2 regions of the Paenibacillus kyungheensis genome follow, and region 1 is predicted to be linked to the other one. Evidence: a T-box and tRNA genes for the amino acid it is inferred to sense, from the RefSeq annotation. Region 1 holds a T-box; the other holds one or more tRNA genes.
What was found. The T-box of region 1 lies ahead of leuS (leucine--tRNA ligase). A T-box ahead of a tRNA ligase gene usually reads a tRNA of that ligase, here a tRNA-Leu.
Positions count from the first base shown of each region.

Region 2: it encodes a tRNA-Leu, which carries the amino acid that the T-box ahead of leuS (leucine--tRNA ligase) is inferred to sense. The anticodon was not compared.

Region 1 is NZ_CP117416.1:3,674,677-3,690,764, forward strand. It holds gene hemW (radical SAM family heme chaperone HemW) at 1-137, opposite strand, end outside; gene lepA (translation elongation factor 4) at 557-2,371, opposite strand; gene rpsT (30S ribosomal protein S20) at 2,593-2,865, shown strand; gene holA (DNA polymerase III subunit delta) at 3,062-4,081, opposite strand; gene PQ456_RS15745 (hypothetical protein) at 4,199-5,608, opposite strand; gene PQ456_RS15750 (RNA polymerase sigma factor) at 5,605-6,153, opposite strand; gene PQ456_RS15755 (DNA internalization-related competence protein ComEC/Rec2) at 6,468-9,218, opposite strand; gene PQ456_RS15760 (deoxycytidylate deaminase) at 9,476-9,979, opposite strand; gene PQ456_RS15765 (ComEA family DNA-binding protein) at 10,001-10,624, opposite strand; gene leuS (leucine--tRNA ligase) at 10,766-13,207, opposite strand; T-box leader at 13,324-13,606, opposite strand; gene PQ456_RS15775 (MFS transporter) at 13,664-14,923, opposite strand; gene PQ456_RS15780 (FGGY-family carbohydrate kinase) at 14,966-16,088, opposite strand, start outside.
Region 2 is NZ_CP117416.1:720,934-737,021, reverse strand. It holds gene PQ456_RS03280 (alpha-galactosidase) at 1-1,750, opposite strand, end outside; gene PQ456_RS03275 (MurR/RpiR family transcriptional regulator) at 2,043-2,852, shown strand; gene PQ456_RS03270 (N-acetylmannosamine-6-phosphate 2-epimerase) at 2,952-3,668, opposite strand; gene PQ456_RS03265 (maltose/glucose-specific PTS transporter subunit IIC) at 3,676-5,277, opposite strand; gene PQ456_RS03260 (DNA topoisomerase III) at 5,434-7,593, opposite strand; gene PQ456_RS03255 (Gfo/Idh/MocA family protein) at 7,875-8,936, opposite strand; gene PQ456_RS03250 (amidase family protein) at 9,261-10,838, shown strand; gene PQ456_RS03245 (GNAT family N-acetyltransferase) at 11,321-12,514, opposite strand; gene PQ456_RS03240 (ketoacyl-ACP synthase III) at 13,031-14,017, shown strand; tRNA gene PQ456_RS03235 (tRNA-Gly) at 14,268-14,338, opposite strand; tRNA gene PQ456_RS03230 (tRNA-Gly) at 14,500-14,574, opposite strand; tRNA gene PQ456_RS03225 (tRNA-Leu) at 14,583-14,664, opposite strand; tRNA gene PQ456_RS03220 (tRNA-Lys) at 14,678-14,753, opposite strand; tRNA gene PQ456_RS03215 (tRNA-His) at 14,852-14,924, opposite strand; tRNA gene PQ456_RS03210 (tRNA-Thr) at 14,955-15,030, opposite strand; tRNA gene PQ456_RS03205 (tRNA-Glu) at 15,047-15,118, opposite strand; rRNA gene rrf (5S ribosomal RNA) at 15,220-15,336, opposite strand; rRNA gene PQ456_RS03195 (23S ribosomal RNA) at 15,401-16,088, opposite strand, start outside.

The DNA.
Region 1 (16,088 bases):
AACGCCCGTAAATAATCCATTACTGGCTGATCTTTGAGAACATAAGAATTAAAGTCGCAGTAAAAGCACTTATTCGTGCAAAAAGGAATGTGCATATAGATCGCACGGGGCGCGTCGCTGTGTACATTGCTATTCATGACTCTTTTTCCTCCCCGTTTGTGGATAGTAGTGTTGCTAATACGTTTCATAGTGACAAGCACTTATACTGGCATGTGCTTATAATACCAAGCGCTGATAGTAAGATATTTTGCTTTGCAAAAATCATTTTGGATTGAACTTGGTCGCACTTATACTGCCAAGTGCTAGGACAAAAGGGAAAGCCTTGCGGCTCTCCCCGAATGATCCTAGTATTGCAATTATCGTAGTACAAGATTAGAAGAAGTACTTATAGTGCCAAGCGCTGAACGTAAGATATTTTGCTTTGCAAAAATCATTGTTGGATTGGACTAGAAGAAGTCGCGCTTATGGTGCCAAGCGCTAATCGTAAGATATTTTGCTTTGCAAAAATCATTGTTGGATTGGATTAGAAGAAGTCGCGCTTATGGTGCCAAGCGCTTTAATCATCGATTTTTAGTACTGCCATAAATGCTTCTTGAGGCACTTCGACATTACCGACTTGTTTCATCCGTTTTTTACCTTCTTTTTGCTTGTCTAGCAATTTACGTTTACGAGAAATGTCACCGCCATAACATTTAGCCAATACGTTTTTACGCATCGCTTTAACCGTTTCGCGGGCAACAACTTTGGTTCCGACAGATGCTTGGATAGGAATCTCAAACATTTGACGCGGAATCAATTCACGTAATTTTTCACAAATAATCCGTCCGCGATGATATGCACGTTCGCGGTGAACGATAAAGGATAGTGCATCGACTTGTTCGCCGTTAAGCAAAATATCCATTTTCGCCAGATTCGATTTGCGGTATCCAGACACTTCATAATCAAACGAAGCATACCCTTTAGTACTGGATTTCAATTGGTCAAAGAAGTCATAAACGATCTCAGACAAAGGCACTTGATACGTAATCGTTACACGAGTGGTATCCAGATATTCCATGTTTATAAATTCGCCACGCTTATTCTGACACAATTCCATAACTGTACCTACATAATCGTTCGGTACGATAATAGATGCTTTGACATAAGGCTCTTCTACATATTCGATCTTGCCCACTTCTGGATAGTTCGAAGGGTTGTCGATCGTCATGACATCGCCGTTAGTCAATGTTACTTTGTAAATAACACTTGGAGCGGTTGTAATCAAAGGAATATTGAACTCACGCTCAATACGCTCTTGAATAACATCCATATGAAGCAGTCCTAAGAATCCGCAACGGAAACCAAAGCCAAGTGCACTTGAAGATTCAGGCTCAAAGCTGAGCGAGGCATCATTCAATTGCAATTTCTCTAAAGCTTCACGGAGATCGATATAATCGGAAGATTCGATAGGATACAGTCCGCAATATACCATTGGATTGATTTTGCGATAACCTGGTAAAGGTTCTGGTGTTGGATTCTTAGCATCAGTGACCGTATCACCGACACTGGTATCGCCAACGGTTTTGATCCCCGCTACAATAAATCCTACATCCCCTACGTTCAATTCATCGACAATCGCCATCCGTGGCATGAATGCCCCTACTTCAATAACTTCAAATTCTTTACCTGTTGCCATCATTTTAATTTTGGAACCGGATTTGATTTTGCCATCAATAACACGAATATAGACAATAACGCCTTTATACGGATCATAATGAGAATCAAAAATCAATGCTTTAAGCGGCTTATTCGGATCTCCTGTAGGTGCAGGTACTTTTTGTACCACTTGCTCCAAGATTTCCTTAATACCGATTCCTGCTTTGGCAGAAGCCAGTACAGCGTCGCTTGCATCCAGTCCAATAACATCTTCGACTTCTTGCTTCACCCGTTCAGGATCAGCACTTGGAAGATCGATTTTGTTGATGACTGGCAAAATTTCTAGATTGTTATCTAATGCCAAATAAACGTTAGCTAACGTCTGAGCTTCGATACCTTGCGCCGCATCAACGACAAGCAAAGCGCCTTCACAGGCTGCTAGACTACGAGATACTTCATACGTAAAATCGACGTGTCCCGGTGTATCAATCAGATTCAGCAGATATTCCACACCATCATCTGCTTTGTACACAAGACGAACGGCTTGTAATTTGATCGTGATTCCACGTTCACGTTCCAAGTCCATTTGATCGAGTACTTGTGCTTGCATCTCACGCGAAGTGAGCGCGCCTGTATATTCCAAAATACGGTCAGCCAAAGTGGATTTACCGTGGTCTATATGCGCAATGATTGAAAAATTACGAATTTTTTGTTGTCTTACTGACATATCAGTCATGCCTTACCCCCAACACAAGCCTGAAATATACTGCTGATTATTGAAAAAAATCAACAATCCCATTAATCCGTTTATTATAGCAGTTGAGCGATTTTACAGCAATCCCACATCTGAAATATCATTGCTTATAGTCAATAATGGTATTGCATTTGCCTAGGGTACATGATAGAATATTTAAAGTTGTGAAGAATACGTATATGCTCTACAGGAGGTGAATGTAATTGCCTAACATTAAATCCGCGGTGAAACGTGTAAAAACTAGTGAAAAACGTCGTGCGTTGAACGCTTCTCAGAAGTCTGCTCTTCGTACAACAGTTAAAGCTGCTGATACTGCACTTGTGAATACTGATGTAGAAGCTGCAAAAGCTGCTGTAATCGCTGCTTCCAAGAAGCTTGATAAAGCTGCTACTAAAGGTCTTGTCCACAAAAATGCGGCTGCTCGCAAAAAATCCCGTTTGGCTAAAAAACTAAACGCGATTTCTAGCCAAGGCTAAATTTCGTGCAACAGATGATTGAATGTATTCATCATCTGCATATGATAAACCCCTGCTTCGGCCATTCCGAACAGGGGTTTATTTTGTTGCTTTGAAGTCACAAAAAAAGGCTTACCCACAGATGATAGATTGCGGGTAAGCCTTTTTTATTTATTTTGGTATATATTATTTTTATACATTGCTTATGCAACGCATCTCAAGCTCCCAAACGTAACAAAAACATTTCCAGCCCCAATACTTTATCGATCGCTCCTGTTTTCATCTGATAATCCAATCTGGCTAGATGTGCCAAAATCGAGCGTAATTTCTGACTATCGAATTTGCGAGCCTGTTCACCGGCTAACTTCACTACATACGGATGCAGACTTAATTGAGAAGCCATCTGCTGTTGCGAATAATTCTGCCCTGCTAATTCTTTAACTTGCAACATAATTCGGAATTGACGAGCAATCAGAGCGGCAATTTTAATCGGCTCTTCACGTTGTTTTAGTAAATCATAGAAAATAGTCAAAGCTTGCTCTAAGCGAACAGCAGCAATCTGCTCGACTAATGCAAATACATTTTGCTCTGTACTGCGTGCAACAAGGTGATGCACATCTTCTACTGTGATTGTACCGCCTTTGCCTGCGTGTAGACACAGCTTATCCATCTCTGCCGCTAAAATACCCAATCCTGTCCCTGCAGACTGTACAAGTGCCTCTGCGGCGGTTGTAGAACATTCACATTCTAACTTTTTAGCATGACGGATCAACCATTGTAACAATTCGTCTGCACCCATTGGTTGGAACGGTAAAAGGCAAGCTGATGATGATTTGAGCGCTTTGACTATTTTTTTACGCTCATCTAACTTTTCACCCTGTACCCAGAAAATAATAATACTGTAATCAGCAGGATGTTCCATATATTTAAGTAACGAATCGATACGATGTTCGATTTTGGTATCTTTGCCTGCTGTCAGCACAGAAGAATCTTTCACAATCATTAATTTGCGCGGCACCATAAAAGGAATCTCTTCTGCTTCTTCAATTACCGTTTCCAGCGGTGTATCTGCAAGATCGTACTGAGCCAAAGCAAAGTCTTTATGTTCAGGTTCGATCAGTTGAGCTGTCGCAAAATCAATAAATTCACGAATACGATATTTTTCATTGCCATAGCATACATAAATAGCGGCTGGCTGATTATTTTTAATATCTTTACTTGCTGTTTTTAAGTCCATACTCCGTCCCCCCAAGTTCGTCCTTTTTATTTTAACGGAAAAAGGAGCATACGACAAAGAACTTTCCAACATACTCGGAAAGTTCTTTGTTTACACTTGTTATCACGTACATCGATATTACTGAAGTCCGGCTGTAGAAAGTTTATACCATTTGGTTTTGCCTTCTTTAGCTACTTGATAATTAAATGTTTTGCCATCTTTGGTCCATTGACCGTTTAACCACGTACCATCAATTGTAGCTGTAGCCACGACAGTGCGACCATTAATATTGTTTTTGGATAAGCTATCGAGTCGCAACGTATTCGATGTGGTTAACACCACGGCAAATGATGAACTCGGAGATACCCACTCTTGTTCTTGTTGTATCGTATTCGTACTAAATGAACGAACTTTGCTATCATCTTTGGCTTTAGAATCAGCTTCCGGTGCTAGACTATACGTTTTAGGTTTGGCATCATTATTGGATGCCTCAGGCGTAGTGCCAGAAGCATTGTCTTTAGATGCTGAACTATCTTTGGATGAACTATCATCTGTACTTGCTTTTGGTGCTACTGGAGATGATGATTCATCGTTATTTGCAGTACTTGGGGTAGTGCTGTCTGTTGATTTGGAACTGTTGGAAGAACTGCTATCTGCTGTTCCTTCATCTGTCCCTGTTGCAGGAGATGATTCGCTCGTACCACTACTATCTGTATCTGGTGCGATTTGTTGCTCTCTCATCAACTGATCTTCATTGTTGCTTGTACCATTGCCTGAACTCGGCGGACTTGATTCTGGTGCAGTCTGGGAACTTGCTGGCGGATTGCCTCCCTTGTTGCCTGAAGAAGGAGTGCTTTCCTGGCTAGTGCCTGTACCTGTATCAGGAGTCGATTTATCCGGCGTTGTTGGTTGTTGATCTAATGTTCCACTTCCACTGTCAGGTGTTACTTTTTGTGATTCTTCAGACTGTGGTTGTGTGTTCGTTTCAGGTGAAGTTGTTGATTCAGGCGTATTGGTTGCAGGTGCTTGTAAGGTAGCATCTTGTTCAGCTTTCGATTTCGCTGCGCCTGTTTCTTGATCTTTGGTCTGTTGCTCCATACTTATCGCAGACGGTGCTGGTCCTGCATCTGAAAGTGTTTTGGGTTCATAAGTTGCAATCGAAACTCCAAGAATAACACCAGCAGCAACCAGTCCACCAATCGTTCGTACTGGCAAGCGATCTCGCCATGAACTGCGCTGTCTACGACGTTCTGTAAATTCATCTTGTTTCTCATGTTGCGGTTCCATAATGCCAATATCAGAAGCAATCTCAGCACGACGTTCGGCATCGATATCATCTAAAGTAGGTAATATAGAATCGACTAGACTAAATTTGGGTTTGACATCAGGTAATTTCTCAAGCTGTAAAGATAAAGCGCTCATTATTCGAAATGTATCCGCATCATCAGGATTATTATCGATATGGCGGAACAGGATATCAGCATCTTCCTCGCTTAGATCACCGTCCAAATAGCGGTTCATCCATTCTTCCGCTACTTCACGTTTCATCCAGTCACTCCTCCTTTCTCATAATCTGCAAGCAGACTCTGTAATTGTTGACGGGCACGAAACAAATACGATTTCACAGTATTCAATGGCAAATCAAGACAATCTGCTATTTCGTTATAGGATAAATCTTGAATATAACGGAGTACAATAACGGTTCGGTGATGCTCCGGTAATTGATTGATCGCTTCACGTACATCTTCTGATGTATAAGCACGCATAACATCGTGTTCTACATTATCGCGACCTTCAAAAACCATCTCATGCTCATCAATCGAGACCGTCGGCTTGCTACGTCTAAATTTATCAATACATACATTTGTTACGATTCGTTGTACCCATGTTTTGAATTGTGCTTTTTCTTCATAGGAACCGATTTTGGTATAAATACGGATCAAAGCTTCCTGAGCCGCGTCTAGAGCATCTTGTTCATTATTTAAAATGTAATATGCCGTTTTGTAGACATGATGTTCTATCTCTCTTAATAGGGTGATTAGAGCATCCCGGTCTCCCGCTTGGGCGGCCTTGATGAGTCCCTGCTCCACCACGGAGGATCCCCCTCTCCTTACAACTATTCAGACGCAATCTATTGCCTAATAGTTGCAGTTATTTTCAAATTAATTTTAATGTTTTGATTCATTTGAATAATTAGTGGTCTACGCGCTTTATCTTGCATTGCTGGAAGATGTGAACTCTGTTGTTATAAAGACTTACCCTATGTAGGATTCATCCGAATCGAATGCACAGATGTAAACGGTTCAAGACTGTATTTAGAATAACAGAAACACTTGTATTCGTCATCCCGACAGCGGAGATGAATACAAATACAAGTGTATACATTAGCTTATCTACAATACAAGTATTATGGTAAAGGATACATGACCCGCTGTAACATTTCTCCATCTGGATGTACTTGAATCTGTATTTCTCCTTGCAGATCGGTTCGGGCGACTTCTGAATCTACCTGTTCTATTCGCTCTAGTACTTCTTCTGTAGGATGACCATATGTATTGGTAGCTCCTACAGAAATAACAGATAGAGCAGGTTGCCAGTACTGTAGCCATTCACTGGAAGAAGACGTTTTGCTACCATGATGTCCAATTTTGAGTACATCAATAGGAAAAGTAGACTCCGCTAATGATGCTGTAAAAACGGAATTATTTTTAAAAGTAGAAGATTGTTGAAGCTGATATAAAATCCCTTGTTCTTCTGCTTGATCTGCATCTCCTGTAAACAAAAAATGACGTTGATTCATCGTAAGTAAAAAAACGACAGAATAATGATTTTGATTTTCTTCGCGTGGTAATCCTTTGGTATAGGTAGATGTTGCATTCCTTTGATTCGGCGTTTCCGGAGCTAAAAAGGTTAACGTTGTCTGATCATCTATCTGTAATTCACTACCCGGTATAGGTGCAATCAAAGGAATCTGTTGATCCAGTATAGTCTTCATTAAAGGATTGAGACTGTCTCCATCCGGTAAAGTACCATTAAAAATAAAATGATGTACAGGAATCTGTTCGATAACAGCTTGCAATCCTCCTGCATGATCATGATCACCATGAGTTAAAAGTACAGCATCTAAATGATGTATCCCTCGTTTTTTCAATAATGGCACAAGTAACTTGTTGCCGATCTCGTATGGATTCTTTCGTTTTCTCCATTCTTGTCCAAGACGTTCAAATGTCATCGTTCCGCCACCATCTACTAGTATCTGTTTTCCTTGTGGCGTAGTAATCAAAATGCTATCTCCTTGTCCGACATCTAAATACTGGACTGTTCCTGCTCCTGAAGTGATAGGTTGAGTATATCCATACACAATTAAACCCATCATGACTAAGCCACTTGCACAACAAGCTATATACCTACGCTTCATCCATGGAGATATATAAGAGATAGTATGCCAACTAGATTGTATTTTACGCACAAATCCCAAAGAAGATTGAACATGATAACTACTATATTTATTAAAATGATTTGCTACAAAAAGACGTTGATCTAACGGCTGAGTGTAAGCCTCTTGCTGATTAGTGGTATCACCATTTTTCAAAGAAAGATGCACAGATTGTTCGCGAAATTGCCACTGCATTATATGTTGTAGACAACGCAAACCTGTATACAGCATTACATAATATAACAAGATCCATAGGATAGACGGTGAATACCAGATTGTTAACATTCCGGGTACGATATCGATCCAATCTACCAGATGAAATGTCCATGTATTAATCCATGAGATCACATTGCCTAAGCTATTCGCTACTGGCAACCACAGATAACTAAGAGCAAGTACAAGCGACCCAGCAGGCAATACAATCAAACTTACAATTGGAACAAGAATAAAATTAGCAACCGATGATAAAATCGAAAACTGATTAAAATAATAAATCGTTAAAGGAAACGAAATCATCTGAGCTACCCATGTTACTGCTAACGCTCCTGCCCATTTGGGTGGTAGCTTCTGAAGCAACGGTTGAACTAACGGCACAAAAATAACTAATCCAGCAGTCACGATAAAAGATAATTGAAAACTAACATTCAGTAAATAATAAGGTTCATATAACAACATTCCTATACAAGCAGCACATAATATATGTAATCCATCTTTGAGTATTCCACGACTAAGCGCATATAGACCAATCATTCCCATTATTCCTGCACGAACCGCTGAAGGAGAAGCACCTGTTAATAACACATAAATAGGCAGTAACACTATGACAATTAAGCAAGCCCGTTCTTTGGTGATCTTCATCTGACGCAATAACCACAACAAAATCGCTGTATAAATCGCTACATGCAGACCGGATATAGCAAGAATATGAGTTAATCCTTGTCTGGAAAAAGAAGCAAATGTCTCGGGATCAAGGTCACCGGAATCACCTATCAATAACCCTTTCATATATCCACGATCATGATCATCAAATAGCATATCAATTCGCGCTCCCAAATTAGCTCGAACTTGATCGTTATAACGTAATAATTTCCATGTCCACATCGTTATTTGAGATAAAGGTACAGTTGTCTGTGTTAGCGATGTTGCTCCTTTGGCGCTAATAATCCAGTGGACATATTGAGTACGTAGATAATGACGATAATCAAATGTATTAAAATTACGAGCTTCTCCAGGCACTTTCCATATCCCTTGAATCTTTACATGGTCTCCACGTTGCCATAAAGCTACTGTCTGTAATTCTGCTTCAGTTGCTAATTTCAGTTGAATTCTTACCTTTTCTGGTGTAGTAAGTGATTGATTTTCTTGTAATTGATATATATTCATAAAAAAAGTAACCAGATCTCCATCGACTTTGATCGGACTGGCAATTATACCTTTACCTTGCACCGGCTGGTCGATCATCTGTGACTCTTGGAGTTGAAGTGTAGCCGGAATATCACTACTATTACGTACTTCATTCCAGTGCCAGTAGATTGACGCAATCAACATTACAGAGCCAAGTATAAGTATAGAACGTTGAACCTGCGGAAATATCAGATACGCTGAAAATAAAATCAAACTTAGTCCGCTCAATACCCACCAGATATATTCGCTTGTTAGACAAGCGATCATGCTTCCTCCAACCCATACCACGCATAAAGCAACCAGTGGACGTGTTTGCAATACTTCTCTCTCCGTTCTTATTTGTTTTTCGAAAAAGAAATCAATCGTTCTATATGATTATGATGTGATGCAACAGGCATTCTATTCTTGAGAATGGCTATTCTATGCTCTATATTCATCTTGCCCTCTACGCAAAAAAAAGAACCATTACCTTACTAAGCCACGTCCATCTTCTACAGATGTTGTGTACTTACAAGATAATGGTTCTTCCATATATCGTTCCCTATTTGCGATGAGGGCAGATGAATCGTATGAGATTAGCTGATTACTGTGGTATCAGGTGGTGGATTGTAATGATCCAACTGACGGAAAATAATACCTTTTTGCTGCATCATAGCTGTAACTTTGCGCGTATCTTTAGGATAAGGACGATAATACACGATCTCAACAATACCACTATTGGCTAACATATTTGCACATGTCCAACAAGGCTCATCGGTAACATATACGACCGAACCTTCGCGGTCAGCACGATCGGTAAAAAGGAGTAAATTCTGTTCAGCGTGAATCGTACGGATACAACGTTGCTTTTTGACCATTGTTTCCACACCATCTACTTTGACCAGTTCTACTTCTTCTGAGATCATACAACCATCTTCAGAACAGTCAGGTACACCCATTGGTGCTCCATTATAAGCGGTACCGAGTAACTTTTTACCTTGTACCAGTACTGAACCAACATGGCGACGTGGACATCGTGAACGTGTCGAGACCATATGAGCAATATCCATAAAATACGTATCCCAATCTTTACGTACCACTCTTACTCCCCCTTACATCCCCTAAAGCTGTACATAAGGCAATATCTTGGCTAACATTTTGCTACCGATTCCTTTTACATTATCCAGTTCATTCACACTGCGAAAAGCGCCATGCGTATTGCGATAATCAATAATCGCTTGTGCTTTCTTTTCTCCAATACCCGGCAATTCAGTTAGTTCAGACAGACTCGCATGGTTAATACTAATCTTGCCATCCTGTGTGCGGGCTGATGGTGCTGGATTTGTAGCAACAGTCTCGGTATTCGATGATGTTGAACTTGTAGACTCTGATGTTGCGATCGGAGTCTTGATCGATGGTTGCTGACTTGTAGAAGCAGTTTCAGTAACGACCGTATCTTTGGCTTTGGCTACCTCGACTACCTTCTCTTTAGGAGAATCTGTTGCTGATGAGGTTTCACCTTTGGAGCGATCTGTCTGATCTGTTGTTGCTTTGGATGTAGATTCATCCAAAGTCGAACTTGGTGTTGTCGTTACTACCTGATCTTCTACAAGTGAAGCTTGTGCTTGTTCATGTAAAGCTGTCCATTTGGTTTCTTGATCGCTGGATTGTAAAGTTCCAAACACAATCAATCCTGTTCCAAGCACCGCGGAGACTACCGCTGTCCACATGATATCCCGTCTCATAATGACACCTCTGCCGTCGGGATTCCAGTACATTACCGGAATCCCGGTAATAGACTCCCATCGCATAGGAGGTTAAACGATGTTACTTTTGTACGTTCAGATCAAACAATACATATATTAGCTATATCAATCGGTCAGTGATTAGTTAGCAACAATATTAACTAATTTGCCCGGTACAGCAATTACTTTACGAACTGTTTTGCCTTCAATCGCTTGTTGAACTGCTTCTAAGGATAGTGCAGATTCTTCCATCGCTTTGGCATCCAGATCTTTAGCAATTTTGTTACGTTGTACAATTTTACCATTGACTTGAATAACAATTTCTACTTCAGATTCAGTTGTCCATTGCTCATCAAATGTAGGCCATTCTACATACGTAATACTTCCTTCGTGACCCAGACGAGCCCATAGTTCTTCTGCAATATGTGGAGCAAGAGGAGATAACAATTGTACGAATTTCTCCATTAGATCACGTGGCAATACGTCTGTTTTGTAAGCATCATTCACAAAGATCATCAACTGACTAATCGCTGTATTGAAACGAAGTCCGTCTAAGTCTTCTGTTACTTTTTTGATCGTTTTGTGAGCTGTACGTTTGAATGCTTCATCGCCTTCACCGTCTGTGATTTTGGCATTCAATTGTCCTTCATCTGTAATAAATAGACGCCATACACGAGATAAGAAGCGATACATGCCTTCTACACCATTTTCATTCCAAGGCTTCGTTGCTTCAAGTGGTCCCATAAACATTTCATATAAACGTAATGTATCTGCACCATATTCGCTAACGATATCATCTGGATTAATAACATTACCACGAGATTTACTCATTTTCTCATTGTTATTACCTAGAATCATCCCTTGATTGACAAGCTTTTGGAAAGGTTCTTTGGTATCGACTACACCGATATCGTATAGCACTTTATGCCAGAAACGAGCATACAATAAGTGAAGTACAGCATGTTCTACTCCACCGATATATAGATCGACAGGCAACCATTCTTTTTGTTTCTCTGGTGAACACAAAGCATCATCATTATGTGGATCAATATAACGCAAGTAATACCAGCAACTACCTGCCCACTGTGGCATCGTGTTTGTTTCACGACGTGCTTTCATCCCTGTTTCTGGATCGATCGTTTCTACCCAGTCAGTGATATTAGCTAGTGGTGATTCTCCTGTACCCGAAGGTTTGATCTGATCGATATCAGGAAGCAATAAAGGTAATTCTGATTCAGGAACAGTCTTCATCGTTCCATCTTCTAAATGCAAAATAGGAATAGGCTCTCCCCAGTACCGTTGACGGCTAAACAACCAGTCGCGTAGACGATACGTAACTTTACCTTGTCCCTTACCATTTTCCTCAAGCCATGCAATCATTTTGGCAATCGCATCTGTTGTATTTAATCCATTTAAGAAATCAGAATTCACATGTTCGCCTTCGCCTGTATACACTTCTTCTTGTACACTGCCTCCAGCTACTACTTCTTTAATTTCCAAATCGAATTTTTTCGCAAATTCCCAGTCACGAGCATCATGTGCAGGAACCGCCATAATAGCGCCTGTACCGTAACCTGCAAGTACATAATCAGCGATCCAGATTGGTAATTTCTCGCCACTTGCTGGATTAATTGCATAAGCACCTGTAAATACACCTGTTTTGTCTTTTGCTAAATCTGTACGTTCTAGATCACTCTTATGTGTTGCTTGATCTTGATACGCTTTGACAGCATCTTTTTGCTCAGGTGTTGTAATCACATCGACTAACTCGTGTTCAGGAGCCAATACGCAATATGTTGCACCAAATAAAGTATCTGCACGTGTTGTAAATACGGTTAGATTTTTATCGGTTCCTTCAATATCAAAATGCACTTCTGCACCGACAGATTTGCCGATCCAGTTACGCTGCATATCTTTGATACTTTCGGTCCAATCCAATTCTTCCAAATCGTCCAAAAGACGCTCTGCGTATTCTGTAATACGTAGTACCCATTGACGCATCGGTTTGCGGACAACCGGATGTCCTCCGCGTTCACTTTTGCCATCAATAACTTCTTCATTCGCAAGTACTGTTCCTAAAGCTTCACACCAGTTCACAGCGACTTCATCTACATAAGCAAGCCCTTTGTTATACAATTGGATAAAGATCCATTGTGTCCATTTGTAGTACTGTGGGTCAGTTGTGCTGATCTCACGATCCCAATCATAAGAAAATCCTAGTGATTTAATTTGACGGCGGAAATTATCGATATTTTTGAATGTAATATCACGTGGGTGTTCGCCTGTATCCATTGCGTATTGTTCTGCTGGTAGACCAAACGCATCCCATCCCATCGGATGAAGTACATTAAAACCACGCATACGCTTGTAGCGAGACACGATATCTGTAGCTGTATATCCTTCAGGATGCCCTACATGCAGACCTGCTCCAGATGGATAAGGAAACATATCCAATGCATAAAATTTCGGTTTACCTGGTTCTTCTTGTGTTTTGAATGTTTTGTGTTGATCCCAATATCCTTGCCACTTCGGTTCGATCTGCTGTGGATGATAACCAGGTTGAGTTGTTTTTGAATCTGTCATCAATGTGTCCTCCTTCGATCTTAACGATCGTGTGTGTCTGTCGTATACCTGTATTTCATTCATAGCTTACTGCTCATATGCGACAAAAAAACCTCTCATCCATAGCGCATAATATCGCTAGGGACGAGAGGTTGTGTCTCGCGGTACCACCCTAGTTAGTGAACAAGCATACTTTGCTATCCACTCACTTAGTTGCCTGATAACGGTAGGAAGCCGATGTCGTTCAGAAATAGGATAACTACGCTGACTATGTACTGATAAAAATAACAGCGTATTCCAATATTCTTGCAACATATCTCCAAGGCGAGTTCATATCAGCATCATATCGACTTGCACCACCCGTCGACTCTCTATCATTACATGCTTACTAATATTACTATTCCTTTTCACTGAGCATTGTATTATAAAATATAACAATAGCTCTATTTTAAAAAATTCGCCCTGGAAAGTCAATGATTACGCAATATTCTCTTGTACTTTACGTTTACCGGCTACTTTAGCAGCATCTTCTTCTGGAGTTGTAATAAACTTGGTAATAATCGCGCTGATAAAGTAAAGAATCGCGAATACCCATACCACTCCTTCTGCACCGATCACACCGATAAAAGCAAATGCGATAGCAGGAGCAATAAACGCCGATAAACCAGCACCTAGATTGACGATAGACATCGCAGGGCCTTTGTTGCCTCCTGCTACGGATGGAGCAAGTGCTGCAATAGGAACATAGCCCGCTAACAATCCACCCCAGATAAATCCAACAATCGTGGTGATCCACAAGTTACCGTTTGTCCATTCAGGGACATAGAACAATAATAATGTGAAAATACCACAACCTACTCCACCGAACCACATTACGGTCTGTCTCCAACCAAATTTATCACCAATAATACCGAATAATAAATTAAACACGATATTTCCTAAAAAGATCGTTCCCCAGATGTTCAACCATGTACCTGTTGCGATTCCGTATTGTGCCATATGTAATGGTAAAAATACAGGGAATCCGTAAGAACCTACGCTATTAATAACCCGTACAATACCGCTTAATCCAACTTTGGGATGGGTTTTGACGATCGTTAATCCTTTACCCAATTCGCGTAACGTTTCACGAGCGTTGCCTGCTTTTTTGGGTAAACGGTCACGATTGATCAACAGAGCAAAAATAGCACCGATTCCAGCAAGCACAACAGCACTCCATAACGTCTGCATATATCCTAGATTTTTGATCGCATAACTGGAATAATATGCACCTAATACAAACATCCCGCCTGAGTAGGCTACCCAGAACCAGCCAATTGCTGTACTTAATTTGTGCTCAGGACTACGATAAGTTACCCATGTTAAAAAAGAATAAGCAAACAATGGATACCCAAATCCTTTAACCGCATACGTTAATAACATAATAGGATAATTTAGATCGGTTATACCAAAAGCGATAAAAGCAGATGTACCGATTACATAAGCGATAAATCCAATGAACATTGATTTTTTGGCTCCAAATGCTTCTAAAAATACGCCAGAAAACCATGACGCAATTGCTAGTGTAATACCATATACCGTAAATAAAAGACTGGCATCCTGCACGCTAAGCCCTCGTTCTACCAGATAAGGGCTTAACCAACCTGCTTCTAATCCATCTCCCATCATAAAAATCAATACTCCGAGATATCCCCATACTAATGTTTTGGGAATCCCTATACGATCTAATACGTTCATGACATACACTCCTTTTTCAACTTTACTGGTAAGCTACTGTTCTCAAATACTACTTTCAGATGAAGAAGTCGTTGTCGCAGACTCCGCTAATTGTAATTGTGCAAAAAAGAGCTGCGCCTTATGCCATTGTTGGTAATCTTTTTGCAATGCCTCAGAAGATTGTGGTTGAAATGTAGTGATCTGTTCTGTCTGAGTAGACTGTATATCCAAAGCTTCATTACAGATATAAGCTGCTCCTACAATCGAAGCATGTTCAAATCCTGTGCGGATACGGATTTCTTTACCTAATAGATCAGCAATACTTTGAATAAGTGTACGGCTCTGTAGTCCTCCTCCACATGCCCAAATATACGGACGATCCAGCAAGACCACCTGTGCCAATTGATCGAAATTCACTTTGATAGAAAAAGCAATCTCGTGTAATGCTGATCTGACAAAATGAGCCCGGCTTAATTGATCTGACAGCGGAGCATCGAATAGAAATCCGCCACGTACCCGCGCATTTTTGGCAGAAGATAAATAAGAACCTAATGCTGCTACACATTGACTTTCTTCCAGTTCATTCATCTCTTGCTCCATCATGGCGTATCCTTCATTGGGATAGAAAATAGATTGCAATTTCTGATAGTTCAGACCGGTGATACCTGGATTCGTTTCGATCAAAAATTGATGTGGTGTTGTATACGCATTAATCCAAGCTTGTGCTGATTTATCTGTTGTAAATGTATCTGTAATCTTAGCGATAGGTGTAGTTGTACCGGATACAATAACAATATCTTCTGCTCCTGCACCTGTACTATGGATAGCCAATTGCGTATCCCCGCCACCTACGATAACAGGTGTATCTACAGGCAAGTTCAATTCTGCTGCTGTACCCGATGTTAATGTCCCGAGCACGCTACCTGAAGGTATTAATGAAGGCAACACTGTTGGTGCAATGCCAAAGGTGTGACACATTTCTGTAGACCAATCACTATGTTCTACATTATAGAGAAGAGTCTCACATGCTTGAGACGGTTCGTAACTTAACACACCACTAAGCGCATACGTTACCCAATCGCTAATACTGGTAAAACGATTCAATCGTTGATACTGCTGAGGATGACGCTCCCGTAATCCGACTAATTTCATTGCTGAAAATAAAGCAGACGGTGCTCTGCCTGTG
Region 2 (16,088 bases), 2.3 Mb from region 1:
CTTGGTGATTCGGTACATCAGATACATGCGCGCCCATCGCACTTGCTGGATAGACCGTACTGGTACCGTACTGAATTTTCAGACGCTCAACTGCATCTGTATCATCACTTGTCCATGTTTGTGGCATATAATATAGCATTCCCGGGTCAAATCGACCTCCACCACCAGAGCAACTTTCAAATAAAATATGTGGGAATGTAGAAGTAATTTTTTCTAAAACACTATATAGTCCAAGCATATACCGATGTGCTGTTTCCCGTTGACGATCCGCTGGCAACAGAGCAGAACCAATCTCAGACATATTGCGGTTCATATCCCATTTCACATACGTAATCGGTGCAGAAGATAGCACAGCGCTGACCGACTCTACAATATAATCACATACATCTTGACGCGACAAATCCAGAATCAATTGCTCACGTCCCATTGTACGACTGCGATCCGGCACATGCAGACACCAGTCAGGATGAGCGCGATATAGATCGCTATCTGGAGATACCATTTCTGGTTCAAACCACAATCCAAATTGCATACCTGTAGCTGTAATTTCTTTTGCCAGTTTGCCCAGACCTTCTGGTAATTTGCGACGATCTTCTACCCAATCCCCAAGTGACGTACGATCATCATCACGATGACCGAACCAACCATCATCCAATACAAACAGCTCAATTCCTAACTCTTTCCCTGCTGCTGCAATAGATTTGATCTTCGGTGCATCAAAGTTAAAGTAAGTCGCTTCCCAGTTATTAATCAAAATAGGACGCACTTGATCACGATGTTCTCCACGACTTAGACGTGTACGATACAATTTGTGATACGTGCGAGACATTCCTCCCAATCCTTCAGAAGAATGAACCAGTACCGCCTCCGGTGTCTGGAACGTATCACCTGCTTCTAATTTCCATTCAAAATCAAACGGAGACAATCCAATCTGCATACGAGTGGTATGGAATTGATCGACTTCGACTTGAGCGACAAAGTTACCGCTATAGACAAGACTCATACCATAGACTTGCCCTTGATCTTCATTCGCATCTTTACCAAGCAAAGCGATAAATGGATTTTGCTGATGACTACTGGAACCACGTTTACTTTCGATCCGTTGCAATCCTGGAGCAAGTGTACGGTAATGAACATGGCGTTCACGAGTCCATGCACCAGACAATTGCATCATTCGATATTCATCATCTGCCAAATCTACGCTACTGCTTAGTGCACGCTGAATATGAAGCGTTGTGGTTCCATCATTACGGAATTTCACAGAACGTGTAATCGCATTCAATTCGTTAAATACGGTATAGCTGACTACAGCTTCAAGCCCGGTTAATTTATCACGCAATACAATTTCCAATGTATCTGCTTCCTGCTCCTGCTCTACATATGTAGCTGGTAATCCTTGAAGTTTCGGTTTGCCTGCTGTAATAGTATGACTCACATAATGTAGATCGTTGACTGTTGTGCCATTACTATGTTTAGCTTCAAAAGCAGGTTCGCCATAATCGCCACGACCATAACCTGGATATTCTTGTGGTAAGGTATCAAAAGAAAAAGTACGATCATCTGCATGATAATTCGGGCTAAATGAAGCACGTTCTATCTGTTGTAGCAGACTACCAATAGATGTTCCTTGTAGACGAGGTCCCCAATATAAATGAACCAAATGAGTTGATTTCATTAATTGAATAACATAACTCGTTGAACGAGATTGTAAATGAAAAGTCGATTGAGTAGTATCGAAAAATATAGACATGGAATAATCCCTTTCTGATGGATCGGCTCAATACCGAATATCCAGTTATTCTATCGCATTTATTTTTAGTGTAACGGTAAAATGATCAAAAGCACATAGCATAATTCCATTATTTGATGGCACTATCCTATAATATAGAGATCGCTCTTCAAACTATACTATAATAGAAAGAAATCAACTGTTCGCTCCCTACTATCTAACCGCAATCTAACATATGCTATGAATATAAAAAATCATTTTTTATAGAAATTGAGTCGCGCTTATATGATCAGGCGTTTAAGGAGGATGAATTATGGCTCTCAATGTACTCGACGAACTACAATTACGATACCAACAATTATCTGCCAAAGAAAAAGAAATTGCAGATTATATTATGCGTCATAAAAATTCTATTCATAATATCAATATTCGTGATCTCTCCGAGCGCACACAAGCTTCAATGTCTACAATCACACGTTTTTGTCGCAAAGCAGGATTTAGTAATTTTATAGATTTTAAGCTAAGCTTGAATCGAGAAATTGATATTCCACGAGATGAGCTTAACTTTTTTGCACAGACAAGACATTTATACAATGAAATTATTATGGCAACTGCTGATATGATCAAGCCTCAGATGATTGAAGAAGTCGTTCAGCAGATTCAGCAAGCCAGACGTGTCTATGTATACGGATTAGGAAGCTCTGGCTTATCCGCGCTAGAGTTCAAGTATCGTCTAATGCGAATGAATATTTTAATTGATGCTGTTACTGATTCGCATATGATGATGATGAATGCGTCTTTGATGGATGAACAAGATTTGGTGATTGGATTATCCAATTCTGGTCATACTACTGAAGTGAATAGTGCTCTACGTATTGCCAAAACAAATCAAGCTCATATTGTCGGAATTACTAATTTCGATCATACGCCTTTTACAGAAACAACTGATCTATGTCTATTTACACCCGGCTTACAGCGTATGGGCGATATCCCGTTTATCAATAGTCAATTAGCGATTATCTATGTGCTTGATATGATCTCGATGTTATTGCTCCAAAATGAAGAACGATTATCTGCACGTCAGCGTACGCTTCATGCTTTGTACAAACAAGATCATTCATAATGCCAATTCCAGACAAAGAAAAGAACCGATAATCATTTTCGGTTCTTTTTTTGACATTACTATGATTGATGTTTATAACATAGAATGTGTAGCACAAGTCTATTCTGTTGCAATCGATGCAGGACGAACTTGTTTCATTTTGTCCATAAAACGTGCTGTAATCTGTTGCGGACGTGTGATCGCTCCGCCTACTACCACGCTGTATACACCGAGTTCCAGACAACGTGCCGCCATCTCTGGTGTCATAATATTTCCTTCAGCTACAATAGGAGTCTTGATCTGACGAACCATTTCTTTTAGAATCTCAAAATCATTTTCATACACTTTCTGATGAGCTGTATATTCTGTATAACCTACCAGCGTAGCCGATACCAGATCAAATCCTAACTGTTCAGCAACCACGCCTTCTTCTACAGTCGATACATCTGCCATCAATAACAGTTCAGGATATAGCAGACGAATTTGTTTGACCAGATCAGCCAATGTGACACCATCAGGACGAGGACGTGTAGTCGCATCTAACGCTATAATTTCACAACCAGACTCTGCTAATTCATGAATTTCGGTTATCGTCGGCGTAATAAATACAGGATGGTCTCCATAATTACGTTTGACGATTCCAATCACAGGCAATGATACTTGTTGTTTGATTTCTTTAATATCTTGCGCAGTATTCGCTCGAATTCCTACAGCTCCACCTTCTTGAGCGGCAACTGCCATTTTTCCCATAATAAAAGAACTATGCAAAGGTTCATGTTCTAATGCCTGACACGATACGATTAACCCCTGCTGTAATCCCAATGAATCCAAATCCATATTGCATTCACTCCATTTCCATATATTCCTCGATCTCATTTTTAATAACACTCACTTGCGGACCATAGATCACTTGCACACCGTTACCATTAATCAGCACACCTTTGGCACCTGAATGTTTCAAGCGATCCTGTGATACTTGATCTGGTTGATAGACTGATATCCGTAGACGGGTTGCACAACAATCCAGATCTTTAATATTTTCTTTGCCACCTAATGCACTAAGTATCACAGCCGGACGAGAAGTATCAACTTCACTACGATCTGTGGCTACAGCATCGGTTATCGGTGTGGTTGACCCTGTTCCACCTGTTGTATTTTCGTTCGTATCTGCTACAGTCTCATCTTCACGCCCCGGTGTTTTGAGATTGAATTTGACGATTAAGAAGCGGAATGTGAAATAGTACAGAGCGAACCACACCACCCCGATTATCGGCACATAGATCCAGTTGGTTTTGGCATTTCCCTGTAAAATACCGAATAAAATAAAGTCAATTAAGCCACCGGAAAATGTCTGACCAATCGTAATCTGAAATATATGTGCCAGCATAAAAGCAAATCCATCAAACACAGCATGAATAACATACAAGAATGGAGCTACAAACAAAAAGGCAAATTCCAATGGTTCCGTAATTCCTGTCAAAAAAGACGTCAACGCCGCTGATAACATTAATCCACCGACAACCTTTTTGCGTTCTGGACGTGCAGTATGATAGATCGCTAATGCAGCTCCCAACAATCCGAACATCATTGTAATAAAGCGTCCTGACATAAAGCGCGATGTACCTGAGAAATATTTTTCAGTCGAAGGGTCACCTAATTGAGCAAAGAAAATGTTCTGGGTTCCTTCCACTATCTTACCAGATACTTCCATTGTACCACCAAGTCCGGTTTGCCAGAAAGGGAGGTAAAAAATATGATGCAATCCAAGCGGCCCTAACATCCGTAGAAAGAATCCATAAAATAATGTGCCTACATATCCGGTCGCATCTACGATTCCACCTAACTTGGTAATCCCTAATTGAATTGTTGGCCATACTAGAAATAACAACAATCCTACAAATATTGCTGCAAATGAAGAAACGATCGGGATAAACCGAGAACCACCGAAAAATCCTAGAAATTGAGGTAACTCAATTTTGTTATATCGATTATGAAGACCTGCTGTCACCAAGCCGATAATAATACCGCCTAGCACACCTGTCTGTAACGATTGTATCCCTAGAATCATACCTTGACCGGCTGCCGCCATATTTTCAGTAACCAGTTGATTACTATTGATCAACATCGCATTGATCGAAGCATTCATCACTAGATACGCCAGTGCCGCTGCCAACCCTGCTGTTCCTTTATCCGAGCGTGCCAGTCCAACCGCTACCCCGATCGCAAAAATCAATGCTAGATTGCTAAACGTAATATCTCCTGCACTACTCATCACTTTGAAAATATACTGCAACCAGCTAATCTGTAGTACAGGATATGTACTCACTGTATTCGGATTAGAGAGTGCTCCCCCTATGCCTAGCAGTAATCCTGCTGCTGGTAATACAGCAATTGGGAGCATAAAAGATTTACCAAACCGTTGTGCCTTCTCGAAAAAAGTTTTCATTTAGTTACACCACCTGAAAATATTTTCTTTTAAATATAGATTATGAAAATATTTTCGTCAACGATTATTTTAAGAAAATAGTTGCCATTGCATACCAAAAAGCTCTTTAGCTAATGTTACGGCTAAAGAGCTCTCAATTGTGTTATTAGGTTATCTCTATTCTTTTTTCTCTTCCAAAGCGGCTTTTAGCAAATCACCTAGACTTGAACCAAACGATTCTTTCTTTTCAAATTGCTTCACTAACTTTTGCTGTTCACGTTTGTTAACCGGGCGACCGCCGTCTTTATTTAACGTTTCGGTAATTCCACAACCGAGACATTGTACATACTTTCCAGCTTTGCCGTCTTTGATTTCCATTTTTTTATGACACTGTGGACAGCGACGATTTGATAACTGCTTTTCAGTCGAACGACGATAACTACAATCTTCACTTGGACAGATCAGGAATGTGCCACGTTTCGATTTTTTCTCTAACATTCGTGTTCCACATTCAGGGCAATGACTGGAAGAGACATTGTGTGGCTTATAATTCACATCACTCTTTTTCACACCATCGACCATCGATTGCGCCATCTGACGAATCTCTTGTAAAAATGGAGCCGGTTGCCCTTGTCCACGAGCAATTTTTTCTAACTGCTGTTCCCAACGTGCTGTCAATTCAGGCGTCCGCAGTTCAGGCGACACCAATTCGATCAATTGTGCGCCTTTTCCTGTAGGATGCAGATGATTGCCTTTGCGTTCGATCGTATCGGAAGAAACTAATTTTTCAATAATATCTGCTCTAGTTGCTGGCGTACCCAGACTATGTTTTTCCATTTGTGATAACAGAGCGGCTTCTGTATATCGTTTAGGAGGCATCGTACGACCTGCTTTAACAATACAGCGAGCAATCATTTTCGATTCCCCTTGTTTGAGTTCAGGCAATTTCTGCGTTCCCCGGTGATCTGCTCCACGCTCTGATGAACGATGATGTGAATCGGTTTCTTCATCCTCATCTTCTTCATTCCACTGATCACCATATACAACACGCCAACCTGAATCTTTGATCGTAACCCCTTTGGCATAAAACTGCTCTCCTGCGGCTTCAATAATCACTTGAACCGTATCATAAGTAGCAGGTGAATAAAATAAACTGATAAAACGGCGCGCAATCAGATCATACAATTTACGCTCATCGGTTGTAAGTGCGTTCAAAGATACTATTTCTTCTGTAGGGATAATCGCATGATGATCACTAATTTTGCTATCATCTACAATCCGTTTATCAATTTTAAGTGCATTACGTAATAAAGGACGTGCTAGTGGCGCATATGGACCTACCGCTACACTGGATAAACGTTCTTTGAATGTATCTGTCATATCTGAAGACAAATAACGTGAATCGGTACGCGGATACGTGACGATTTTGTGTTGCTCATATAACTTTTGCAATACATTAGACGTATGCTTAGCAGAAAATCCATATTTTTTATTCGCATCACGCTGTAACTCTGTCAGATCATACGCTAGTGGATGAGGTTCTTGGCGTTCATTCTTTTTGACCGATACAATCTTCGCTTGCTTGCCTGCCAAAGACTGCTCTAACTGCTGTACATTCTGTTGTTCAAAAATTCGTCCGTCTCCTTGAGCATTCCGCCATTCTGCTTGTAGATCACCTAGATCAATCTGCAATGTATGATAATCTTGAGAGCGAAAATCTTTAATCTCATTCTCACGCTTCATCATCATCCCCAGTGACGGTGTCTGCACACGTCCTGCTGATAATTGAGCATCGAATTTACAAGTTAATGCTCTGGTAATATTCAGACCAACCATCCAATCGGCTTCTGCCCGGCAACGAGCCGATTCGTACAGACGGTCAAATTCTTTACCCGGACGCAATTTTGCAAATCCTTCACGGATCGCTTTGTCAGTCTGAGAAGATATCCATAATCTTTGAAAAGGTTTATTCCATTTTGCCATCTGAATAATCCAGCGTGCTAACAATTCTCCTTCACGTGCAGCATCGGTAGCTACGATCAATCCTTGCACATCATTTCGTCTCAGAAGATGCTGTACAATTTTGTATTGATGACTACTTTCTCGCAGTACTTTTAACGTCATCTTTTGCGGCAAAATCGGCAAATCGTCTAGATTCCATTTCTGATAACGAGTATCATAATCTTCCGGCTCTGCTAGACCGACTAGATGTCCAAGCGCCCAGGTTACTATATATTTAGGGCCTTCCATATACCCTTTATGTTTCTGATGGCTTCCCATCACACGCGCGATTTCTCTTGCAACTGAAGGCTTTTCAGCTAATACCACTTGCTTCATATAATTCATTCCTTTCACTTTCTTGTATATATTTGTGTATCATTTATTTACGGTTATTTTTCTCCTGTGTATTCGTTGCAATCAGACGTCGATATACACATCTATATATTGTAACACTTTTCAAATAAATATTAAGGTTATTACACGACCTTATGTGCTGATCCAATTCTTATGATAGAACACTATATGTACAGTCCACTTGGATATCACAAAAAAGCCGATATCTATATTTCACTATAGAATACCCGCTTTTTGTGTAATTCATTTCTACCTATCTATTTTTAAAATTCTTTATGAATCACTGCATCTTTTTCAGCCGCTTCAAAAATCGTCTCGATCAGCACTAACACTCGATGTACTTGTTCATTAGGTACAGCCGATTGCGCAGAGCCTTCGATCACAGACAAAAAGTTCACATAGAACTCTTCTGGCGGGTTTTGGATCGGTTCAATCGATTTACGAATTGTAGACTCTTCAGAAGGTGGAGCCATCGTTTTGGTCAATCCACGACCTGCTTGAATCGGTTTGGGTTCTACTTTTTCCACTTCTGTATTACGGGTAACGATCTCCCCGCTTAGATCCCAATCTTGAATAATTGCTGTTCCTTCGGTTCCTTTTACATACCAGCGTGGTAATTTAACATAGTTAGTTGTACCGACTTCTACAACTGCTGTTAACCCATCTTTAAAACGAATCGTTGTTGTAAATCCATCATCTACTTCTGTATCCAAAATGGTACTCAACTGAGCATGGACACTTTCGATCTTACTATCGGTAAGCAATAATAGCTGATCTAGTAAATGCACTCCCCAATCAAGCAACATGCCGCCGCCATAAGCTTTGAGCTGTCTCCAATCTCCTGGAATACCATTAGCTCCTTGTACACGTGATTCCACATGAAACACATCTCCAACAGCCCGTTTTTCAAACATATCACGAATAATCAAGAAATCTTCATCCCAGCGACGATTTTGATGTACTGTAAATGTCTGACCGGTTTCTTCTGCTACTTTGACAATGTCTAGCAGATCCGCACTGTTGATCGTTACAGGTTTCTCACAAATAACATGCTTGCCTGCACGTAAAGCCTGAATCGATAATTCTTTATGTACATCGTTAGGAGTAGCAATCAATACAATATCAACATTTTCATCTGATAAAACCGCTCCCATACTTTCATAAGCATGATAACCATGTTGTCCAGCAAGTTCCATCCGATAGTCTACGATATCGTACACACCAGTTACTTCAAGTGCAGGTACTTTCTCAATCAATTGCCCATGATAACTTCCCATTCCGCCATAGCCTACGATGACCAAATTGTATACCGACTTGTTTGCCATGTTGATTCCTCTTTCTATACTGGATTATAATTCCATTTAAGCCATTACCATTTTATTCTACCAAACTTTTAACTGCAACATCACATTTCTTTTGCACAAATATTAATTTTATCTGCTCCTTGTTAATGTACCGAATTTTCTTTAAAAGAACAGTTAAATATGTATCATTTTAATCATTATTTTATATTCTAATCTAAGCCTATTTGATCTTTTGTATTGACATGTTATCTTTTTTAACACTAAAATACATAATTAATTACATGTATCAACAATAATCGATGATATCTTACAAAGGAGTGAAGTTATTTGTCTAATATCCAACATATGAAAAAGTATCAAAAAGTAATTGTTATGTGGTTTACAGTTATTGCGTTAATTGTTGCTCCATTCAGTACATACGGTGTTACCTCTTCTGTTCAAGCTGCTGGCTCTCCAGGAACCAATGAACCTTTTGTGATTACAGAAGCAACGATTGCTCAGATGCAATCAGCTATGAAAGAAGGTCGTCTGACTTCTGTTCAGCTTGTACAACAATACTTAGATCGAATTGCTAAATATGATGATCAAGGGATCAAGCTTAATGCTATTCTTACGATTAATCCCAAAGCACTTGAAATTGCAGCTCAATTAGACAAAGAACGTGCTACGACAGGAGCACGCGGGCCTTTACATGGTATACCGATTATTGTAAAAGACAATTTCGATACAGCCGATATGCCTACAACAGCAGGTTGTGTCTGTCTTCAAAATTCGATTCCAGATCAAGACGCTGATCAGATCGCTATGCTCAAAGCAGCAGGTGCTATCATTTTAGCCAAATCCAATCTGCATGAATTTGCATTTGGAATTACTACTTCGAGCTCACTTGGAGGGCAGACGCTGAATCCTTATGCACTCGATCATTACCCGGGCGGTTCGAGCGGTGGAACAGGAGCTGCTATCGCTGCTAACTTTGCAGCGGCAGGTCTAGGAACAGATACAGGTGGATCTATTCGTATTCCATCTGCATTTAACAATCTGGTCGGTATTCGTCCTACGGTAGGATTAAGCAGTCGTGATGGTATTATTCCACTCGCTCTTACTCAAGATGTCGGCGGGCCGATCGCACGCACAGTAGAAGATGCAGCGATATTATTACAAGCTACTGCTGGCTATGATGCAGACGATATTGCTACAGCTTATAGCGTTGGACATATCCCTGCGAATTATACCGATTCATTACAAGCAGATGGTCTGCAAGGAGCTCGTATCGGTATAGCCACAGAATTGTTCAATAATACAAAAGACAGTGAAAAATCAGTCACCCAAGTGGTCTACACGGCTGTCGATGATATAAAGCGATTAGGAGCTACACCGGTTCCTATCCAAATTCCTAACTTACAACAAATTATGAAATACCCTAGCCTTAGTGGTTACGAATTTAAATTTCAAATCAATGATTACCTGGCGAGCTTAGGAGAAGATGCACCTTATCATAATCTGACCGAAATTCTAGCATCCAATCAATTTGATCCCAAGCAAGCTGAAGCGATGCAAAAACGTAACACTGTAGCCACACTTGATACTCAAGAATATAAAGATATCGTACTCAACCGTACTAAGGTCACACGCGAATCTCTTTTAAAAGTAATGGCAGACCAGAATCTAGATGCGATTATCTATCCGACGACTACCCAACCAGCAGCTACGATCGGTGAAGAACAAGTATCAGGTGACAATAATCGGTTAAGCCCTTTTTCCGGCTTCCCTGCGATTACAGTTCCTGCTGGATTCACCAATCAGAAATTGCCGGTAGGAATTGAATTTTTAGGTAGACCATTTGATGAAAGCACATTGATCAAATTAGCATATAGCTATGAACAAGGTACTCATCATCGTCAAGCTCCTACATTAACACCATAATTATCTTTTTTAAATTTTTCATATAATCGATATAATCTAACTCGGTCATTCAGTCATTCAGTCATTCAGTCATTCAGTCATTCAGTCATTCAGTCATTCAGTCATTCAGTCATTCAGTCATTCAGTCATTCAGTCATTCAGTCATTCAGTCATTCAGTCATTCAGTCATTCAGTCATTCAGTCATTCAGTCATTCAGTCATCAAAAGTATACTCGAATAGTGCAAATGCACAATTATATTCAAAAAAAAGCTTATCCTCTACAAAGTGTATAATGCACTTCAGTAGAGAGATAAGCTTTCTCAGCTTAATTATCATTGTAAAGATCATACTGTTTATATTTACGATTTGAACTGTATGATTCCTTTACAGTATCACTATTCATTTGCTTTCACGTTTTATAAGAACTTCCACCAATTAAAGCATTCATTCTAAAAAATCACTCTATACGTACATCACTAATACTCCACCCATTCACATGTGCTTAGAAAAAGTCCATCAAATGTGTGGTAGTAAAAGGAATCCGTGATTCCAAAATATGAACAGCTTCTAACTTGCCTTTCCATTTCCCCCAACTACATAAAGCTAGCGGACGTTTATACCCCATCAATGCTACAGTTAATGCTTGAATATCTGTATCAATATCACTATGATCCCAGAGATCTTGTTGCAAACCTTCGGGCAAAGCTTCACGCCGACTCACTTTCGCTTTACCTTCATCATTAATAAGCACATCCCAGATCCCATTGTTCCACTCTGCTGTCGCATCATTCACCCGGATCGATAACGATTCTACTTTACCAACCGTAAATGGATATTGCTCAAGAAACGTTTTAACATTAACTATTCTCGCCATAAAATAAGGAACAATCTGTTGCTCAATACGTGGATCATTCAACAGATACGACAACGAATCATCGATCGGTGCTTGCACATTGACTTCAGTCACCATTGAATCGTGGTTAGAAATAAAAGTCCATAGTGCTTGGCGTGAACGTTCATCAAGAGATACCAATTCTTTAATATTCATTTTCTGATCTTTGATCTCATAAATAAGATAACCACAAGCTTGATCTTGAGGATTATAATAAACAGCGGTAAACAAATCACTATTCGGTACTAATTTTCGTTCCCAACGCTCGGTATCTCTTACCAGTGTTCCATTATAATTAGAAGCATATTTTTCATAAACAGCATTAAAAATTTCCAAATCACGAATACCACGTTTTATTGTACCTTCAACTTGAACTTTAGCAGGTAGCTTATTCGTAGGAATAGTATATTGACGATATTCAATATAAGTCTCCCAGCCAAACTTACGATAAAATGGAAAATGAAACGGATGCAAAAAGGATATCGATTGCCCTGCTTCATTCATTTGTTGCAGTGTATGATCTAATAACTTCGCAACCAATCCCTGTCTTCTTTTCTCAGGCCAGGTCGCAACACCTGCAATCCCACCCATATCAAAAACTTGCCCGTGTATGTACGTCTGTAATGGTAAAAGTGTAAGTTGAGCACTCAATTGCTCTTCTTCAAAAAGTCCCCATGTTCGTTCTGGTTTAAAACCTTGTTTTTCTTTTTCCAGTTCTTCTGCAGATCTGCGATATTGAAAAGCATACATTCCTAATTCCGCTCGTGCATCAAAATCTTCTACTGTTAATTGTCTAATATCCATTACTATAGTCACCTCACTGAAAATGATAAATTACGTCAGATCTGAATCATTAGCACTTTCCACATAGTATAACTTATATACTACTTCAATTATAAAACAGTCCATACAAACAAAATAAAGCATATCATTTAAAATATACTTTTCTCATGATTTAAACAATATGATTCTGTATGGTATGATAACTCCATATGCTTCCATTATAACATTTACTATTACCTCAAAACCAATCGAGCTATATCAACATCACTTAGTCATCCCAAAATCAATAATCGATTTACAATATTGTTCAAATAGGTTATATTTAAAATGAATTAGTACCTGGTACTATAACCTAGTATTAAAAAGATTAAATACAATCATTATGCTGCCTTTTTATAAAATATCCTATCATAATCTAACTCTGTCAATCCAATCGGTTTATATAGTCATTGTATTACAAGATAATCAGCATCTTACCAAATTATCAACTACTCCAGTATATACACATCATTCAAATCATATATAGAGGTGATCTTTATCAATCATTCAACAGCTCGTCTTACAGCATTAGGAACTTATGTCCCCGACAAACGTTTAACTAACACTGATCTTGAACAGCTAGTCGATACATCTGACGAATGGATTGTTCAACGTACAGGGATAAGAGAACGCCGTATTGCTAATGAGCAACAATTCACATCTACACTCGGAATAGAAGCAGTCAAAAATCTACAGAAAACTTATCCAGGTACTTTGGAAGATGTAGAACTCATTATTGTGGCTACCACAACTTCAGATTATGTATTTCCAAGTACAGCTACTCAAATTCAATCTTATTTCAATATCAAAGGTGCTGGTGCACTAGATCTCAATGCTACTTGTGCTGGCTTTGTATATGCACTTCATGTAGCCAATAGCTTTATCACATCAGGTCTTCATCGCAAAATTCTAGTGATTGCTAGTGAAACGATGAGCAAAATAACAGATTATACCGATCGCAGCACATGTATTTTATTCGGTGATGGTGCCGGTGCAGCCTTAGTCGAATACGATCCAGAACAACCTAGCTTTCTAGGAACTTTTATGGATAGCGATGGTTCTGGTGGAGAACATGTATACCGCACCGGATTATCCGATCAAATCAATAATCAAGCGATGCTTGGCAATGGAAAAATCGTACAAAATGGTCGTGAAGTCTATAAATGGGCTGTACGTACAGTACCAAAAGGTATTCAAAACCTTTTAGATCAGACCAATCAATCCCTTACCGATATTAATTGGTTCGTTCCACATAGCGCTAATCTCAAAATGATCGATTCGATTTGCGAAAAAACAGGATTTTCTCTAGACCATACACTTACCAGTGCTGAATGGTACGGCAACACTTCTTCTGCTTCAATTCCTCTAGCTTTGCAATTAGGAAGAGATGATCATAAATTAAAAAATGGAAATACCGTATTACTATATGGTTTTGGTGCAGGACTCACCCAAATGGGTATGATTTTACGCTGGAATTTAAAATAATCTTTTAAAACTAATACCTAGCTAAATATGTTTAAAATATATTTGAAATGCATACAAAGCAATATAAAAAAACAAAGTAATATAAAAAGAAACAGTACAGAATAAGAGTTACTTCTGTGCTGTTTCTTTTTTATCCAATACTATTCAACCTATATCCATAATCCTTTATCACTTATCGCATTCTTTAGCCTATTAAATTAATAGAAAACTAAAAAGGATGCCTGCACAATGCAGACATCCTTTTTTATAAAGCGGGTGATGGGAATCGAACCCACGCTATCAGCTTGGAAGGCTGAAGTTCTACCATTGAACTACACCCGCGGATTAAGAGGATATGGTTAACATCAGGTATATTATAAAACCTGAATAACCATGTTAATCAAATCTTACACATGCCAACTATAAACAAATATAGTTGTTATATGAATTAAAGCGTAGAATAAAAACGTATATAATATATACGCTCTACACTGAATAAAGATTGGAGCGGACGATGGGAATCGAACCCACGACCCTCGCCTTGGCAAGGCGATGCTCTACCGCTGAGCCACGTCCGCAAAATCTATGCGCGTGGAGGGACTTGAACCCCCACGTCGTGAGACGCTAGATCCTAAGTCTAGTGCGTCTGCCAATTCCGCCACACGCGCATATTAAGAAAAATGGTGAGTCATGAAGGGCTCGAACCTTCGACACCCTGATTAAAAGTCAGGTGCTCTACCGACTGAGCTAATGACTCATACAATTTAGGCAGTAATAGTATTGATTTAACATACATATTACATTTTACATCATTTTAATACTAATATCAAGCTAATTCTTTATAAGATTATAAAGGGCGACCGATGGGACTTGAACCCACGAATGCCGGAGTCACAGTCCGGTGCGTTAACCCCTTCGCCACGACCGCCATAGCAATCAAATTAATATTAAAAATAAATGGTGCCGGCGAGAGGATTTGAACCCCCGACCTACTGATTACAAGTCAGTTGCTCTACCAACTGAGCTACACCGGCATAGTGTATATGTTAATGACCCGTAGGGGACTCGAACCCCTGTTACCTCCGTGAAAGGGAGGTGTCTTAACCACTTGACCAACGGGCCGCTTAAAAAAGTAACAGCGTAACTTTTCATACGCTTCAACCTATTAAAATCAATCTTAACCCTTCGGCGAAAAAAAAACCCCGAAGGGATAAAACTATTTTGCTTGGCAACGTCCTACTCTCCCAGGACCCTGCGGTCCAAGTACCATCGGCGCTGGAGGGCTTAACGGTCGTGTTCGGGATGGGTACGTGTGGAACCCCTCCGCCATCATTACCAAACAGGCAGGTGTGTTGCTCCCTGAAAACTGAATCCGAAAACGAAAACCATCGCGTGTTAGCTTATTTGGATAAGCCCTCGACCGATTAGTATTGGTCAGCTCCATGCCTTGCGGCACTTCCACCCCCAACCTATCAACCTCGTCGTCTACAAGGGGTCTTACATACTGGGAAATCTCATCTTGAGGGGGGCTTCACGCTTAGATGCTTTCAGCGCTTATCCCTTCCGCACGTAGCTACCCAGCGATGCTCCTGGCGGAACAACTGGTACACCAGCGGTGCGTCCATCCCGGTCCTCTCGTACTAAGGACAGCTCCTCTCAAATTTCCTACGCCCACGACAGATAGGGACCGAACTGTCTCACGACGTTCTGAACCCAGCTCGCGTACCGCTTTAATGGGCGAACAGCCCAACCCTTGGGACCTACTTCAGCCCCAGGATGCGATGAGCCGACATCGAGGTGCCAAACCTCCCCGTCGATGTGGACTCTTGGGGGAGATAAGCCTGTTATCCCCAGGGTAGCTTTTATCCGTTGAGCGATGGCCCTTCCATGCGGTACCACCGGATCACTAAGCCCGACTTTCGTCCCTGCTCGACGTGTCTGTCTCGCAGTCAAGCTCCCTTATGCCTTTACACTCTTCGAATGATTTCCAACCATTCTGAGGGAACCTTAGGGCGCCTCCGTTACACTTTAGGAGGCGACCGCCCCAGTCAAACTGCCCACCTGACACGGTCCCTGTACCGGATCACGGTAC